Regions from separate parts of the Bacillus sp. AK124 genome, predicted to be linked through region 1. Evidence: riboswitches for the same ligand, from Rfam matches in the RefSeq annotation. Region 1 holds a riboswitch; each other region holds the start of a gene.
The links. A riboswitch is a leader RNA that binds a small molecule or an ion and turns the genes downstream of it on or off. The one in region 1 is predicted to bind S-adenosylmethionine.
Positions count from the first base shown of each region.

Region 2: another riboswitch for S-adenosylmethionine. It lies ahead of M1E06_RS15425 (bifunctional homocysteine S-methyltransferase/methylenetetrahydrofolate reductase); the one in region 1 lies ahead of mtnK (S-methyl-5-thioribose kinase).
Region 3: another riboswitch for S-adenosylmethionine. It lies ahead of metK (methionine adenosyltransferase); the one in region 1 lies ahead of mtnK (S-methyl-5-thioribose kinase).
Region 4: another riboswitch for S-adenosylmethionine. It lies ahead of M1E06_RS12965 (YezD family protein); the one in region 1 lies ahead of mtnK (S-methyl-5-thioribose kinase).

Region 1 is NZ_CP096378.1:2,801,295-2,805,506, reverse strand. Features, by position in the region: gene mtnA (S-methyl-5-thioribose-1-phosphate isomerase) at 1-593, opposite strand, end outside; gene mtnK (S-methyl-5-thioribose kinase) at 599-1,795, opposite strand; SAM riboswitch class I at 1,878-2,021, opposite strand; gene M1E06_RS14055 (carbon-nitrogen family hydrolase) at 2,105-2,884, opposite strand; gene M1E06_RS14050 (pyridoxal phosphate-dependent aminotransferase) at 2,980-4,170, shown strand.
Region 2 is NZ_CP096378.1:3,050,202-3,054,413, forward strand. Features, by position in the region: partial or broken gene M1E06_RS15415 (CvfB family protein) at 1-619, opposite strand, end outside; gene M1E06_RS15420 (YajQ family cyclic di-GMP-binding protein) at 760-1,251, shown strand; SAM riboswitch class I at 1,329-1,440, shown strand; gene M1E06_RS15425 (bifunctional homocysteine S-methyltransferase/methylenetetrahydrofolate reductase) at 1,519-3,348, shown strand; gene metH (methionine synthase) at 3,341-4,212, shown strand, end outside.
Region 3 is NZ_CP096378.1:1,095,165-1,099,376, forward strand. Features, by position in the region: gene pckA (phosphoenolpyruvate carboxykinase (ATP)) at 1-1,149, opposite strand, end outside; SAM riboswitch class I at 1,344-1,481, shown strand; gene metK (methionine adenosyltransferase) at 1,872-3,074, shown strand; gene asnB (asparagine synthase (glutamine-hydrolyzing)) at 3,219-4,212, shown strand, end outside.
Region 4 is NZ_CP096378.1:2,591,456-2,595,667, reverse strand. Features, by position in the region: gene M1E06_RS12980 (dihydroorotate dehydrogenase) at 1-21, shown strand, start outside; gene pyrF (orotidine-5'-phosphate decarboxylase) at 1-709, shown strand, start outside; gene pyrE (orotate phosphoribosyltransferase) at 706-1,335, shown strand; SAM riboswitch class I at 1,499-1,605, shown strand; gene M1E06_RS12965 (YezD family protein) at 1,708-1,824, shown strand; gene M1E06_RS12960 (phosphoadenylyl-sulfate reductase) at 1,910-2,611, shown strand; gene M1E06_RS12955 (inorganic phosphate transporter) at 2,623-3,687, shown strand; gene sat (sulfate adenylyltransferase) at 3,713-4,212, shown strand, end outside.

The sequences.
Region 1 (4,212 bases):
AGGACAGGCCTCGTTTCACAGGCATAAATATGAAGGTCGAGGTCCTTTGTTTTGGCAAGATAAAACGGGGAAAGGGCCGTACCGTACCTGCTTGTCGCAATCGAGCCGGCGTTGCAGATGGTCATGATGCTGTCACCCGATTTGAACAAATGCAGTGCATTCTGTCCGATTTGCCGGCACGTTTCTTCGTCTTCAACCTGGATCTGAATAGCTTCATGGATCAGATTTGTTTTTGCTTCATTGACCGATTTTGCGTCCTCCGCACTTTTTACCAGCCGATTGAGAGCCCAGGATAAATTGACGGCTGTCGGCCTTGCCTGATTGAGTTCATCTTTGATTTTTCCGAGTTCCACCAGAAACGCGGAAACGTCAGATGTATCGATGCTTTGTGCGCAAAGGGCGAGTCCGAAGGCGGCTGTAATGCCGATGGCAGGTGCCCCCCTCACTTTCAGCGTTTGAATCGCATCATAGACGTCTTCTTTTGTTGTGAGGTGCAGGTATTCCGTCTTTTCGGGAAGCTTTTGCTGGTTCAGAATTTTTACCGATGCTTCTTCCCATTCGACAGAGCGGGGCACCGCAAATTGTTCAGGCATGTCATTCACTCCTTAAGTGCGTTCCGAAACGCTTCAATCAAGTCTTTTGGCGTCCGGAAACCGCTGCGTTTTTCTATGAATGCTGCGCCTATTTTAAGGGCGAGCTTTTTTTGGCTGATTCTCCGGGAAAACGGAACGATTGTTTCAAGGTCCGCCACATGGGCAAGGCCGATCGTCCGGCGGATCATTTCGCAGCCGGCAAAGCCTGCTGCGTCTTCAAACGCCTGCTTCAGAACTGATTCAAGGCGTCCTTTCTCATTTTTGCAAGCGTCAAGAGCATCGTTTTCCCATGCTTCGCTGAATGTCCGGCTGAACGTATGCCAGACGGTCTCGACATGGCGGTATAAAGGAGCCCGCCTGTTTTCTTCGCGGGAAAGCGCGTGCAGCAGCAGGTTGGCGATAAACTGTCCAATGTCAAACCCGATCGGGCCGAAAAACGCAAATTCAGGGTCGATGATTTTCGTTTCGGCTTCTTCACTTGCGAAAATGCTGCCTGTATGAAGGTCGCCGTGGATCAGCGTTTCCTCTGCAGACAAAAAGCGCTGTTTCAGTTTTGCCGCTTCAATTTTTAATGCTTCATTGCGCCAAAGATCTTCCGCTTCATCGCGAAGCTCTTCTTCGAAATCGTTTGTCTCATGATCAAAGAAAGGGTCTGTGAACACAAGGCTTTCTGTAATATCGCACAGATCCGGATTCGTAAACTGCTTCACAAGCCGCCCTTTAACTGTTGGGTCAAGTGCATATTCAGACGAGTAAAAATGTGTTTTTCCAAGGAATTCTCCGATGTCTTCCGACAGGTGGGGATAATCCTTCCCGTCAATCAGTCCTTTTCTGGCGATTTCCAAGTGAGAAAGGTCTTCCAATACGGTAACGGCAAGCTCGGTGTCAGAATAGTACACGTTCGGGACAAGGTGCGGGACATGCTCGGCTTGGCGGATCAGCGCACTGCTTTCGATTCTCGCCCTGTCAAGCGACAGCGGCCAGCTTTCGCCGACGACTTTCGCATAAGGCACCGCCTGTTTGATGATCAGCCCTTTTTGCTGCTCTTTGTCATACACGCGGAAGACCAAATTCAAGTTTCCGTCCCCGATCTCCTGGCATGTCAGGGTGCTTTTGCTTGGAAAAAGCCCGAGGCGGACGGCCAGCGCGGCCGCGGAGCTTTCGGTCAAAGTTTCGTATGCTGCGGTTTTCGTTACGGTCATGTGTGATTCCCCCTAAATGTCGTTAACAATAAAAAAGCCTCTTTCTCATCGAGAGAAAGAGGCTGATTTGTCGCGTTCGCCTCTCTTATCTCTCAGAATTCAAAGTCTGATGGAATTAGCACCGTGCCCTAGCGGCGCAGAATTTCGCGCCCCATTTCACAATGGTATTACGGTCGGTTGCTGTTGGGGTCATTAGGCCAGTCCTTCACCCAACTCTCGATAAGAGAAATCAATATAAAATTTTGAAATTTCAGTTCGGTCAGTTGCTGAAAATGTTACCAGCATCTCAGTTTTCTTGTCAATACTTTTTTAATATAAATCTCTGCGAATGTCCTCAAAAACCGGAATTTGCCCCCGCGCTTTTTCAATGTCCCCGAGGTTGATTTCGGTCCTGATGACGGCTTCACCGCTCCCTGCTTCAGCGAGGGTGCGGCCGAGCGGATCAATGATGATGCTGTGGCCCGCAAATTCGTTTGCCGGGTCACTTCCCGCTCGGTTGCAGGCTGCGACAAAGCACTGATTTTCAATCGCTCTGGCTTTTAAAAGGCTTTGCCAGTGATCGAGGCGGGCGAGCGGCCATTCCGCCGATACAAAGATGATGCCCGCACCTTCCTTCGTATGTTTTCTGATCCATTCCGGGAAACGGATGTCGTAGCAGATAAACCCCGCAGCCGGGATCCCTTCAAGCTCGAAGCTCCCGTCGCCTGAGCCCGCTGACAAATAGAGGTGTTCGTCCATCAGCTGGAAAAGGTGAGCTTTGCTGTATTCTTTGATCAAATGTCCGTTTTTGTCTGCGATGTACATGATATTGTACACACCGCTTTTTTTCTTAACGGCGACAGAGCCGCATATGATATGGACACGGTTTGCTTTTGCCGTTTCCTGCAGCCATCTCTTCGTTTGCCTGCCTTCTTCATCTGCGATGGAGCCGAGATTTTTTAAATCATAACCCGTCGTCCACAGCTCGGGAAGGAGAAGAACATCCGCTTTTCGGCTTTCCTGTTCGATCAGCTGCTCCGCTTTTTTAAAATTTTCAGAAGGATTGCCGTATGCGATATCGAATTGCAGACATGAAATTGTCAGCTTCAATCTGGATCACCTCATTTTTTTCTTTACATTTTACATTTAACAATATATGATGATGGACTATCATTTCAAGAATTTTTCAAAAGCGGGTGAATCATATGAAATTTGAGCTTTCAGATGTGCTGAAACAGCTGCCTGAGCAGTTTTTCGCTTCCTTGGTGAAAAAGGTGAATGAAAAAATCGCCGCCGGCCATGATGTGATCAATCTCGGCCAGGGGAATCCCGATCAGCCGACACCTGATCACATCGTTGATACAATGGCGCAAGCCGTTCGCAACCCTGAAAACCATCAGTATTCCTCCTTTCGCGGCAGCCGTTCACTCAAGGAGGCGGCAGCCGCGTTCTATCGAAGGGAATACGGTGTAGAGCTCGATCCCGAACGCGAAGTCGCTGTATTGTTCGGCGGAAAAGCCGGTCTTGTCGAGCTTCCGCAATGTTTGTTAAATCCGGGGGATGCCGTGCTCGTTCCCGATCCCGGCTATCCCGACTACTGGTCGGGCGTTGAGCTGGCAAGAGCGAACATGGAAACGATGCCGCTTACAGCGGGCAATCAGTTTCTGCCTGACTACAGCCGGATTCCGAAGGAAGTGAAAGAAAAAGCGAAGCTCATGTATTTAAATTATCCAAACAATCCAACCGGTGCCCAAGCCACGCCTGTTTTTTTCGAAGAGACTGTCCGGTTTGCCAAGTCGAACGGAATTTGCGTCGTCCACGATTTTGCCTACGGTGCGATCGGCTACGACGGCAAGAGGCCTGTCAGCTTTCTCGAAACGGAGGGGGCAAAAGACACAGGAATCGAAATTTACACGCTTTCCAAAACGTATAATATGGCTGGATGGCGGGTCGGGTTTGCAGTTGGCAACGCCTCTGTGATCGAAGCGCTGAACCTTTATCAGGACCATATGTATGTCAGCCTTTTTAAAGCGGTCCAAGACGCCGCGGCAGTCGCGCTTCTATCAGACCAAGCGTGTGTCAAGGAGCAAAATGAGCGCTACGAAAAAAGGCGGGATGTATGGATTCGTGCGGTCCGTGAAATCGGTTGGCACGCGGATGCTCCGCAAGGTTCTTTTTTCGCCTGGATGCCTGTCCCTGACGGGTATACATCTGAGGCTTTTTACGATCTGCTTCTCGAAAAAGCGAATGTCGTCACAGCGCCCGGCATCGGCTTCGGCAAATACGGAGAAGGCTATGTGAGAGTCGGCCTCTTGACAAGCGAAGAGCGGCTCCGGGAAGCGGCTTCGCGCATTGCCAAGCTGAATATATTCAAAAAGACCGGCCACAGTCATTGACAACCGGGAAAAACGATGGGATAATTCAAAATAATTTATAAA
Region 2 (4,212 bases), 250 kb from region 1:
ACTTTGATCACCCTTGCGGTCAGCTTTTCCCCAAGCCTCGGCTCTTCCTTTCGCTCAGAAGAATGGATAAAGCCTCTGATACCGGTTTCGGAAATCATAAAAGAGCCTGATGCGATCAAGCGGTAGATCGTTCCGGTGAGCTCTTTATTCATCAGACCGGGTGAAGCTTCACTAAACAGCTCGCTGATCTTATCCTCCGGCGCCGGTTTGGCAAACATCCTTCCGTGCCCCGTGATTTTCAGCATACAGTACAGCCTGTCCCCTTTTTGCGGCCATACTGATTCATACGGCGGGAGATGCTCTGTCGCAACGAGGGCGTCCTTCGAGAGCCCGACATCGACGAAAACCCCCATGCCGCTGACGGCATCAACGACTTCCACCCAGCCGTACTGTTCAGCGCTGATCATCGGCTTTCTCATCGTAGCCGCCAAGCGATCTTCATGATCGACATATAAAAAGACATCGACCTCTTCTCTATCTTCAATATCCTCCGTGATCTCGCTCTGATGCAGAAGGACCGCCGTTTCGCCGTCCGTCAAAAAGTAACCGTAATCGGCTTTATGATCTATTTTCAATGTTAGCTGCTGTCCTGGTTTCATACTGTTTCTTCCTTTCTTATCCGCCTGTTTTTCTTTTTCTTATTATTCCTCCAATGTTAAAATTATTGCCGGATCGCGGCCAGGCAAACCGCTCGATATTGGAAGTTTCACCTTATTCTACTATAATTGACTCATAAGTAAAATGGATGGAGGTTTTCACATGGCGAAAGAAAGCTCATTTGATATCGTCTCAAAGGTTGAACTGCCTGAAGTTCAAAACGCAATTCAGACCGCTCTCAAGGAAATCGGCACACGCTATGATTTCAAAGGGTCAAAAAGCAGCATCACACTCGAAGGAGACGAGCTCGTTCTCGTATCGGACGACGAATTTAAAATGAACCAGCTGAAAGACGTGCTTGTCGGCAAACTGATCAAGCGGAACGTCCCGACGAAAAACATCGAATACTCAAAGCTTGAGAACGCTTCAGGCGGCACGGTCAGACAGCGCGGAAAACTAGTTCAGGGCATCGACAAAGAAAACGCGAAAAAAATCAATAACCTGATAAAAAAATCGGGTCTGAAAGTTAAATCGCAAGTGCAGGATGATCAAGTCCGCGTAACCGGAAAAAATAAAGACGACCTTCAGCAAATCATCGCGATGGTGAGGGAAGCCGACCTGCCGATTGATGTCCAATTTATAAATTTTCGATAAATTCTTAATTTACTGTTGATTATTCCCCCGATTTTCGGTAAATTGAGTAAAAGTAATCAATAGAAACTAAATAGCTGTTCTTATCAAGAGAGGCAGAGGGACTGGCCCAATGAAGCCTCAGCAACCGGTGAATGAATATTCATGACCAAGGTGCTAAATCCAGCAAGCAGTCTGCTTGGAAGATAAGAAGACGGACAATGTCGATGAAAAGTCTTCTGCTTCACAGAAGACTTTTTTGTTTATCAAAAATGCTTAAGGGGGAAAACGATGGGTTTTTTGGAGGATATAAAAAGCAAAACGTTAATCGCGGACGGCGCAATGGGCACACTTCTGTATTCCTACGGGATCGACAGGTGTTTTGAGGAACTGAACATCTCCAAGCCCGAAGAAGTGAGACGCGTCCACGAAGCGTATGTACAGGCCGGCGCCGATATTATTCAAACGAACACGTACGGCGCAAACTTCATCAAGCTGTCCAGATACGGGCTCGAAGACGAAACAAAACAAATCAACGAAAAAGCGGTCCGTCTCGCCCGCTCCGCCGCCGGTTCTGCTTATGTTCTCGGTACGCTCGGCGGAATCCGGACGTTCAACAAAAACTCGTATTCTCTCGAGGACATTAAAAGAAGCTTCCGCGAACAGCTCTATCTTCTGTTAAATGAGCAGCCGGACGGACTTCTGCTCGAAACCTATTATGATTTAGAAGAAGCGCGCGAAGTTTTAAAGATTGCCAGAAAGGAAACAGAGCTGCCGATCATTTTGAATGTCTCAATGCACGAAGAGGGCGTTCTTCAGGACGGAACCCCGCTTGCGGACGGCCTGAAGCAGCTGGCATCCCTCGGCGCAGACGTCGTTGGTATCAACTGCCGCCTCGGCCCTTATCATATGATCAGAGCGCTTGAAGAAGTCCCGCTTTTAGAAGACGCCTATCTTTCCGTCTATCCGAACAGCAGCCTCCCGTCCCTTGTCGAAGGCAGGCTTGTTTATGAGACAGATGATGAATATTTCAGGGAAAGCGCGGAGGAATTCCGCAATCAAGGCGCACGGATCATCGGCGGCTGCTGCGGAACCACGCCGAACCACATCAGGGCGATGGCTGAGGCGGTCAAAGGGCTTCCTCCAGTCACCGAAAAACACGTGAAAATCAGAAAGAAAGCGGCGCTTGCTGTTCAAAACGAAAGGACAGAGCCCGTTCTCGACGATCTGGCCAAGCAAAAACGGTCCATTATCGTCGAACTCGATCCTCCAAAACAATTAAACTTTGAGAAATTTTTGCACGCCGCTAAAGAGCTTCAATCAGCCGGAATCGATGCACTGACATTGGCGGACAACTCGCTTGCCACACCGAGGATCAGCAATGTCGCCTGCGGCGCGCTCTTAAAACAGCGCCTCGATATGAGGTCGCTGATCCATATTACATGCAGAGACCGCAACCTGATCGGCCTGCAGTCCCATCTAATGGGGCTCGATACACTGGGGCTGTCAGACGTGCTGGCGATTACCGGCGATCCGTCGAAAATCGGCGACTTTCCGGGAGCGACTTCCGTCTATGATCTGACATCGTTCGATTTGATCAGCCTGATCAAACAGTTTAACGAAGGCTTGTCATATTCAGGTAAACCGCTCGGCAAGAAAACAAATTTCTCAGTGGCGGCCGCCTTCAATCCGAATGTCAGACACATTGACAAAGCGGTGAAACGGCTTGAGAAAAAAATCGCCTGCGGCGCAGACTATTTCATTTCCCAGCCTGTCTATTCAGAGGAGCAGCTCATCAAAATCCACGAAGAAACAAAGCATCTTGAAACACCGATCTATATCGGCGTCATGCCGCTGACCAGCAGCCGCAACGCGGAATTCATCCACAACGAAATCCCCGGCATCAAACTGTCCGATTCAATCCGCGAAAAGATGGCGCTGGCGGGAAATGACAAACAAAAACAGGCCGAGGAAGGGCTCGCGATCGCCCGCTCCCTGCTTGATGCGGCGTGCGACCTGTTCAACGGCATTTATCTGATCACACCGTTTTTGCGGTCTGATTTAACCGCCGAACTGACGGCATATATCCACCAGAAAGAAAAGGAGAAAACAAATGTCTAACATCAATGACCAGCTGAAGAAAAAAATCCTCGTCCTTGACGGTGCGATGGGAACGATGATCCAGAATGCCGGTTTGTCCGCCGCTGACTTCGGCGGCGAGGCCTATGAAGGGTGCAATGAATTTCTAAGCATCACGGCACCTCATATCATTCAGGGCATCCACGAAGCCTATCTGGCCGCTAAAGCCGATATCATCGAAACCAATACATTCGGAGCCACACGGCTCGTTCTGGACGAGTACGACCTCGGGCAGCGCGCCTATGAAGTCAACCTCGCTTCAGTCAAACTCGCCAAAGCGGCCGCCGAAAAGTTTTCCACACCTGAATGGCCAAGGTTTGTCGCCGGCGCGATGGGTCCGACGACAAAAACCCTTTCCGTCACCGGCGGCACGACCTTTGACGAGCTGATCGATAATTACGAGGAACAGGCAAGAGCGCTGATCACAGGGGGAGCCGACCTCTTGCTGCTCGAAACGAGCCAGGATATGCTGAACGTTAAAGCGGGCTTTATCGGCATCAGGCAAGCCTTCGAAAAAACCGACAAAACCCTTCCCCTCATGGTATCAGGCACGATCGAACCGATGGGCACGACACTGGCCGGCCAGGATATCGAATCGTTCTATATCTCACTCGAGCATATGAAGCCGGTCAGCGTCGGTTTAAATTGCGCGACGGGCCCGGAATTTATGACAGATCACATCAGAACCCTTTCTTCCCTTGCGAGGACGGCCGTCAGCTGCTATCCGAATGCCGGCCTCCCCGATGAGGAGGGACAATACCATGAATCACCGCAATCGCTCGCGAAAAAAATCAAGGCGTTTGCAGAAGAAGGCTGGCTGAACATTGTCGGCGGCTGCTGCGGAAC
Region 3 (4,212 bases), 1.7 Mb from region 1:
GATCCCGCGTTCGGTGCCGGCGAGCTTGCTTGTATATCCGCTCAGGAAATGATACATGGCTTGTTCTTTCGTTAACTTGCTGATCGGAGGAAGCACGCCGAAAGCATCTGCCGTCAGAAATACAATGGTCTGCGGGTGTGCTGCGATGCTCGGCTTGACGATGTTGTCAATCGCATCAATCGGGTAAGCCGCTCTCGTGTTTTCCGTATAGAATGCGTCGGAATAGTCCGGCTCCCCGGTTTTGCCGTCAACCACGACATTTTCAAGAACGGAACCGAAGCGGATCGCATTGTAAATCTGCGGTTCTTTTTCTTTGCTTAAGTTAATGCACTTGGCGTAGCAGCCTCCTTCAATGTTGAAAACGCCTGTGCTGGACCAGCCGTGTTCGTCGTCACCGATCAGCTTCCGTTTCGGATCGGCGGAAAGCGTCGTTTTGCCTGTGCCTGACAATCCGAAGAAGAGAGCTGTTCCGCCTTCCTCGCCAATGTTTGCCGAACAGTGCATCGGTAAAATGTTTTGTTCAGGAAGAAGATAATTCATAATAGAAAAAATCGATTTTTTCATCTCGCCGGCATATTCGGTGCCTCCGATTAAAATCGTACGCTTTTCAAACGACACGATGATAAATGTTTCAGATCTGGTCCCGTCAATGAGCGAATCGGCTTTGAAATGCGGAGCGGAAAGAATCGTAAACGGCTGTTCTTCAGGTTTTTTATCATGTTCTTCAGGTCTGATGAACAACTGTCTTGCAAACAGGTTGTGCCAGGCGAACTCGTTGACAACTGTAATCGGAAGCCGGTATTTTTCGTCTGCTCCTGCAAACCCTTCAAATACATACAATTCATCGCGTTCCTTTAAATAGCTGAGCACTTTTGTGTACAGCCGGTCAAAGGCGGCTTCTGAAATCGGCTGGTTTACTGCGCCCCAATCGATTTTGTCCTTTGTGCTCGCTTCTTCCACAATGAATTTGTCTTTTGGCGAGCGGCCGGTGTATGTACCGGTTGTAGCCCGCACGGCTCCGGAAGATGTTAAGACTCCTTCTTTGCGTTCAAGGACTTTTTCAACCAAAAGGGGAACGGACAAGTTCAGCTGAACGTTTTCGCCCATTAATAACGTTTGTAAGTCAGTTGTTAAATCTACAGAATTCATAAAAAACCTTCCTTTGCGTGTTTTTTAATGTGTATAACATTAATGTAGAATTAGTATAACACATTTACTCTTATAGTCTATACCGTTTCTTCATTTTTCGTTCGGGTTTTTTCTCGAAAGACAAGTTTAAATTTATTGCGGCCGATATTGACATAACAAGCCATTTTAAGATAAGATATTTCATTGAGCGGATACTCTTATCCCGAGCTGGTGGAGGGACAGGCCCAATGAAACCCAGCAACCGGTTTCTCTTATTAATGGAAAAAAACAGTTTCTGAGACAACTACGGTGCTAACCTGATGCAAGGTGTTCAATACCTTGAGCGATAAGAGTGAAAGGCACGCAATACCAGACCCTTTCCTCAGCGAATAGGAAAAGGTTTTTTTATTGCATAAATCGAGATCCAAAAATTGCTAAAAAAACTGCCTTCAGGAGGAAGGTACTCGGCGTTTTTCACAGGACGTGAAAGGTTTTAGCCGAGTATCAAGCAGGAGGAAGGTACTGGGCGTTTTTCACAGGACGTGAAAGGTCTAGCCGGGCAGCCAGTCAGGAAAAATTCTATTAAGAGGAATTTTGACTTAGAATCTCGTCAAGAATAGCATATGGAAATTGTTTCAAAACGAGAGCGTATGAAGCCCGAGTATCGTCATATAATCAAGAGGGACGAGATCCGTATCATACTTAAGATCACGGCTGATCTTCATATACAGGAGGAAACATAAATGAGCAAAAACCGTCGGTTATTTACATCAGAGTCAGTTACGGAGGGACATCCGGACAAAATTTGCGACCAGATTTCGGATAGTATATTAGACGAAATTTTAAAGAAAGATCCGAATGCCCGCGTTGCCTGTGAAACATCTGTGACAACCGGATTGGTGCTGGTAAGCGGTGAAATCACGACGTCCACTTACGTCGATATTCCGAAAACAGTCCGCGAAACGATTAAAGAAATTGGCTACACACGTGCAAAATACGGTTTTGATGCCGAAACTTGCGCGGTCTTAACGTCTATAGATGAACAGTCGCCAGATATTGCAATGGGAGTCGACCAGGCGCTTGAAGCGCGTGAAGGAGCAATGAGCGACGCTGAAATTGAAGCGATCGGAGCCGGAGACCAAGGTTTAATGTTCGGTTTTGCCTGCAACGAAACAAAGGAACTTATGCCTCTGCCGATTTCGCTTGCTCATAAATTGTCTCGCCGTTTGACAGAAGTCCGCAAAGAGGAAATTCTGCCGTATCTTCGTCCGGACGGAAAGACACAGGTAACTGTTGAGTATGATGAGAACAACAAGCCGATTCGCATCGATACAATTGTCATTTCGACTCAGCATCACCCTGAGATTTCGCTTGAACAAATTCAGCGCAATCTGAAAGAGCATGTCATCAACCCGGTAGTGCCAAAAGAGCTGATCGATGAAAACACGAAGTACTTCATTAATCCTACGGGCCGTTTTGTTATCGGAGGACCGCAGGGGGATGCCGGTTTAACAGGACGCAAAATCATCGTTGACACCTATGGCGGATATGCCCGTCACGGCGGCGGAGCGTTTTCCGGTAAGGATGCGACAAAGGTTGATAGATCTGCAGCTTATGCTGCGAGATATGTAGCGAAAAATATCGTCGCCGCAGGCCTTGCTGATTCCTGTGAAGTGCAGCTTGCCTACGCGATCGGTGTCGCACAGCCGGTATCCATTTCAATCGATACATTCGGTACAGGCAAAGCCAGTGAAGAAACATTGATCGAAGTGGTTCGCAAAAACTTTGATCTAAGACCTGCCGGCATTATTAAAATGCTCGATCTTCGCCGTCCGATTTACAAACAAACGGCAGCTTACGGACATTTCGGCCGCCTCGACCTCGATCTGCCTTGGGAGCGCACAGACAAAGCAGATCAGCTGAAGAAAGATGCATTAGGAGAATAACAACCGCATAGCCGCTTTCATAAGCGGCTTTGTTTTTCGATGGCAAAAAGCGGGCGGATGTGAAACGTTTTTCTTTAAACACTTGTCTAATCAAGAAGCAGACTTTGATTTCTGCACGAAATTTAAAAAATCGGAGGCAATACTATGTGTGGATTTGTAGGGGTATTCAATCATCGCCCATCATCCGAGACAGCAGCCCAGGAAGAACTGATTAAACAAATGAATGAAATGATTGTACACCGCGGTCCGGACGATGATGGGTACTATCATGATGAGCATGTAGGCTTCGGATTTAGAAGGCTCAGCATCATCGATGTGGAAAACGGAGGACAGCCTCTGTCTTATGAAGATGATTCCTATTGGATTATTTTTAATGGAGAAATCTATAACTATATAGAACTGAAAGACGAACTTATTTCAAAAGGATACGAGTTCAAAACCGATTCAGATACGGAAGTTTTGCTTGCGACTTACCGCCACTACAAACAGGAAGCTGCTTCCAAGCTGCGCGGAATGTTTGCTTTTTTAATCTGGGATAAAAAAGAACAGCTCCTATACGGAGCGCGCGATCCGTTCGGCATTAAGCCGCTCTATTTTACGAAAACGGACGGCCATGTTTATTTTGCGTCAGAAAGAAAGAGCCTGATGGCTGTTGATGCCGATTTGGAATTGAATGAAAAAGCGCTTCAGCAGTATACGTCATTCCAATTTGTACCAGAGCCTGAGACGCTTGACAAAAAGGTGCAAAAAGTAGAACCGGGCCATCAGTTTACTGTCCGCCCGGGCGAGGATATTCAATTTAAAACATACTGGAAAGTTCAATTCAAGCCTGTTCAGACCGAAGAAGACAAGCTTGTTCAGGAAGTAAGAGACGCGATCTTTGATTCCGTAAAAGTCCATATGCGAAGCGATGTACCTGTAGGTTCCTTCCTTTCCGGAGGCATCGACTCTTCTTTTATCGTGTCGGTGGCAAAGCAATTTCATCCCAACTTAAAAACGTTCTCTGTCGGCTTTGAACATGAAGGCTTCAGCGAAGTTGACGTTGCGAAAGAAACCGCTGATAGGGTCGGCGTGGAGAACTTCAGCGCGATCATTTCCCCTGAAGAATATATGAACGAGCTTCCAAAGATCGTCTGGC
Region 4 (4,212 bases), 210 kb from region 1:
GCCGCCCATCATCGCGCTTGATTTTGCATCAGCACAGGAAACATATGCGTTTTTGGACCGGTTTCATGGAGAAGAGCTTTTCGTGAAGGTGGGCATGGAGCTTTTTTATCAGGAAGGGCCGGCCATCCTTGAAAAGTTACAGGAGCGCGGCTGCCGCATTTTCCTTGATCTAAAATGCCACGACATTCCAACGACCGTATACAAGGCGATGAAAAGGCTGGCGGGGTTTGGCGTCAGCCTTGTCAATGTGCACGCAGCAGGCGGAAAGCAAATGATGGAGTCGGCGCTTGAAGGCCTTGAAGCGGGGACTCCGGCAGGCCGAAAACGCCCTTCATTAATTGCTGTGACCCAGCTGACAAGCACGTCTTCAGAAATGCTTCAGCAAGAGCTGCTGATTGAAACGCCGCTTCTCGATACAGTTGTTCACTACAGCAAGTTGGCTAAAGAAAGCGGACTTGACGGTGTCGTCTGCTCCGTCCATGAAGCCGAACACATTTACCGGGCCGCGTCTTTAGATTTTCTGACCGTGACACCCGGAATTCGCATGGCGGATGACAAAAACAACGACCAGGTCCGGGTGGCGACGCCTGGCTACGCAAGGGAAAAAGGCGTGTCGGCGATCGTTGTCGGCCGTTCGATTACACAGGCGGAAGATCCTGTGTCAGCCTACAGAAGAATAGGACATGAGTGGGAGGGAACCAAGGCATGAAAACAGACATTGCAAACCATTTATTAAGAATCAAAGCGGTTTTCCTGCGCCCGAACGAGCCGTTTACATGGGCGAGCGGCATCTTGTCGCCCATCTACTGCGACAATCGTTTGACGCTTTCATATCCGGAAGTAAGGGATGATATAGCTTCAGGGCTTGCCGGACTGATTCAAGACAAGTTTCCCGGAGCCGAAATGATCGCCGGTACGGCAACTGCAGGAATCCCCCATGCCGCGCTTGCCGCCGACAGGCTGAGCCTGCCGATGTGCTACGTCAGAAGCAAACCGAAGGCGCACGGCAAAGGAAACCAAATTGAAGGCGCTGTTGTAAAAGGACAAAAAGTCGTTGTAATTGAAGATTTAATTTCAACGGGAGGAAGCGTCCTTGAAGCGGCAGCCGCTCTCACAGAGGCGGGATGTGAAGTGCTCGGTGTCGCCGCCATTTTCACTTACGGGCTTCCTAAAGCTGCCGCCGCCTTCAGCGAAGCGGGCGTTGAATACCGTACGCTGACTGATTACGATACATTGACAGAGGCTGCGCTTGCCGGCGGATATATCAGCGAACAGGATGCCGCCAAACTGAAAGAATGGAAGGCGGATCCTGAAAGCAAGTCTTGGATGGATTAATGATAAAAGCCGTATTCTCCTAATGGGAGAACGGCTTTTTTTGCGTCTTTTTACAGATTTAAAAATAGTAAAATCGGATTATTTTTATTTTTTATTAATCCTATAAAAAAAGTCGGGTTGACTTTTGTTCGAATTGTGCTAAAATTTTAAAATAACAAAAGCAAACTTATCAAGAGCGGTGGAGGGACTGGTCCGATGAAACCCGGCAACCTGCGTGTGAAGCGTAAGGTGCTACTTCCAGCAAAATGCCCTCATTTTGAGAGATAAGGAATAGCGGAGTTCCTCGTCTTTCTTTCAAATTTGGAAGAAAGATTTTAATTTTTAGGGGCAGAGGAGGAGCTAGAAGTGAAGACAGATGAACAGCTTGAAAAGGTGATCATCAAAATGAAAGACATGCTGAAAGACATGAATTACGGATCGATCACATTCGTTGTTCAGGACGGCAAAGTCATTCAAATCGAAAAAAATGAAAAAATAAGATTGAAATAGCTGACTAGACAAACTAGAGGCGGTTTTCACAGTTTTTTTCTGCTGGAAGCCGTTTTTTTGTTGGCGAAAAAAGGGGGAACCGAAAATTTTTACTTACAGCACATGGGAAGAACCAAATATCTCTTTTCAGGAAGATGACTCTTATAAAGGAGCGCTGTCCGTCTTGAAATGGGCATACGGACATTACGGAAATCAGCTTGTATATGCGTGCAGCTTCGGAATTGAGGGAATCGTCCTGATCGATTTGATTTATAAGGTGAAAAAAGATGCGGTCATCGTTTTCCTTGATACGGGATTTCATTTTAAAGAAACGTATGAAACGATCGACGCTGTCAAAGAACGATATCCAGGCCTTCAGATTATCATGAAAACACCGGAGCTTACCGTCGAAGAGCAGGCGAAAGAATATGGGGACGAACTATGGAAGACCGCTCCGAATTCCTGCTGTGAAATGAGGAAGGTCATTCCTCTCCGCGAGACGCTTTCAGGCTACCCGGCGTGGCTGTCGGGCCTGCGCCGCGAGCAATCGCCCGGGCGGAGCAAAACGAATTTTTTGAACAAAGATGAAAAATTCAAGTCTATCAAAGTTTGTCCGCTCATTCATTGGACGTGGAAGGATATTTGGAGATATGTGACAAAGCACGATCTCCCGTACAATCCGCTTCATGATCAAGGCTACCCGAGCATCGGCTGCGCTCCGTGCACCTCTCCGGCCTTTACAATGGATGATCTTCGATCAGGCCGCTGGAACGGATCGGCTAAAACAGAATGCGGATTACACGAGTAAGGAGATGAGTCATGGAACTTGCCGCCATTTTATTTAGCATGTTTTTTGCGATGAATATCGGAGCGAGCGGTGCAGCTGCTTCAATGGGAATCGCCTATGGATCTGAAGCCGTCAAAAAGAAGTTTCACGCACTAATAATCTGTGCAGCAGGCGTTCTCTCGGGCGCCGTCATCGGCGGAGGAAACGTCGTGAAAACGATCAGCTCAGGCATCATTCCCGAACGGGTGATTTCGCTTGAAATCGTCTGCATTATTATCGGCTCGGCGGCACTGTCGCTCTTTATCGCAAATGTACTCGGCATCCCGCTTTCGACAAGTGAAGTGACGGTCGGATCTGTTGTCGGAGTAGGTGTCGCTTACCAGGTTTTATATGTGAAATCTTTGCTTGTCATCGTCTCATTTTGGGTCGTTGTACCAATCGTCGCTTTTACCTTTACATTTGCGATGGCAAACATCATGAAAAAAACGATCAAACGTCCAGCCTCGGGAAAGAAAGCAAAGGTTTTGGCGGTCATTCTGTTGATCACCGGGTTTTTTGAAGCCTTCTCAGCAGGCATGAACAATGTCGCAAATGCTGTCGGACCTCTGGTGGCGGCGCATGTTTTGACAGTCGGGGAAGGAACGCTCTACGGCGGACTGTTTGTCGCGCTGGGCGCCCTTTTACTGGGCAGGCGCGTTCTTGAAACAAACGGCAAAAAAATAACGAAATTTTCAAAAGGAGAGGGGATCATCCTTTCCGGAACAGGAGCCGGGCTTGTCATCATCAGTTCGATTTTCGGTTTGCCGGTTCCGCTTGCGCAAGTCACATCATCTTCTATTATAGGGATGGGAATGGCAAAAAACGGCGGCAATGTCTTTCATAAACAAGTGGTCAAAACGATGCTGAAAGTATGGGTCGTCTCGCCGTTCCTTTCATTAAGCCTGTCTTATATGCTGGTCAGCCTTTTATTAAAAGGAGACTATTATGCTCTCATCGTCGTCACAAGCGTCCTTCTGGCATCTGTCGGGACGATCAGCCTGATGAGAGCAGTCAAAAAAGAGCACAGCTCCGTCCATGAACAAGGCGGAGGAATTTAAACACAAAGTAGGGGGAAACAAGTTTATGAGTTTAGCACCACACGGCGGTGTATTGGTTAACCGCGTCAATGAAGCATACGATTTTCAACATATCGCACAGGAAATAGAACTGGATTTAATGGCTTTTTCAGATTTGGAGCTGATCGGAATCGGTGCGTACAGCCCGATCCAAGGCTTTATGACAGAGAAAGACTATCTGTCCGTTGTCGAAAATATGAGACTGTCAAGCGGCGAAGTATGGACGCTTCCGATCGCTCTGCCTGTTGACGAGCAAAAAGCTTCAAGCTTAAAAGCGGGGGACACCGTCCGCCTCACCTATAATGGGGAAACATACGGCGTCATCGAGATCGAAGACATCTATACGCCGGACAAGAAAACGGAAGCCGTCAATATCTATAAAACCGACGAACTCGAGCATCCGGGCGTCAAAAAATTGTTTGACCGCGGCAGCGTTTATGTGGGCGGGCCGATCACTCTCATTAAACGGAGCGTAAAGCAATTCCCGGCCCACACATTCGAACCTTT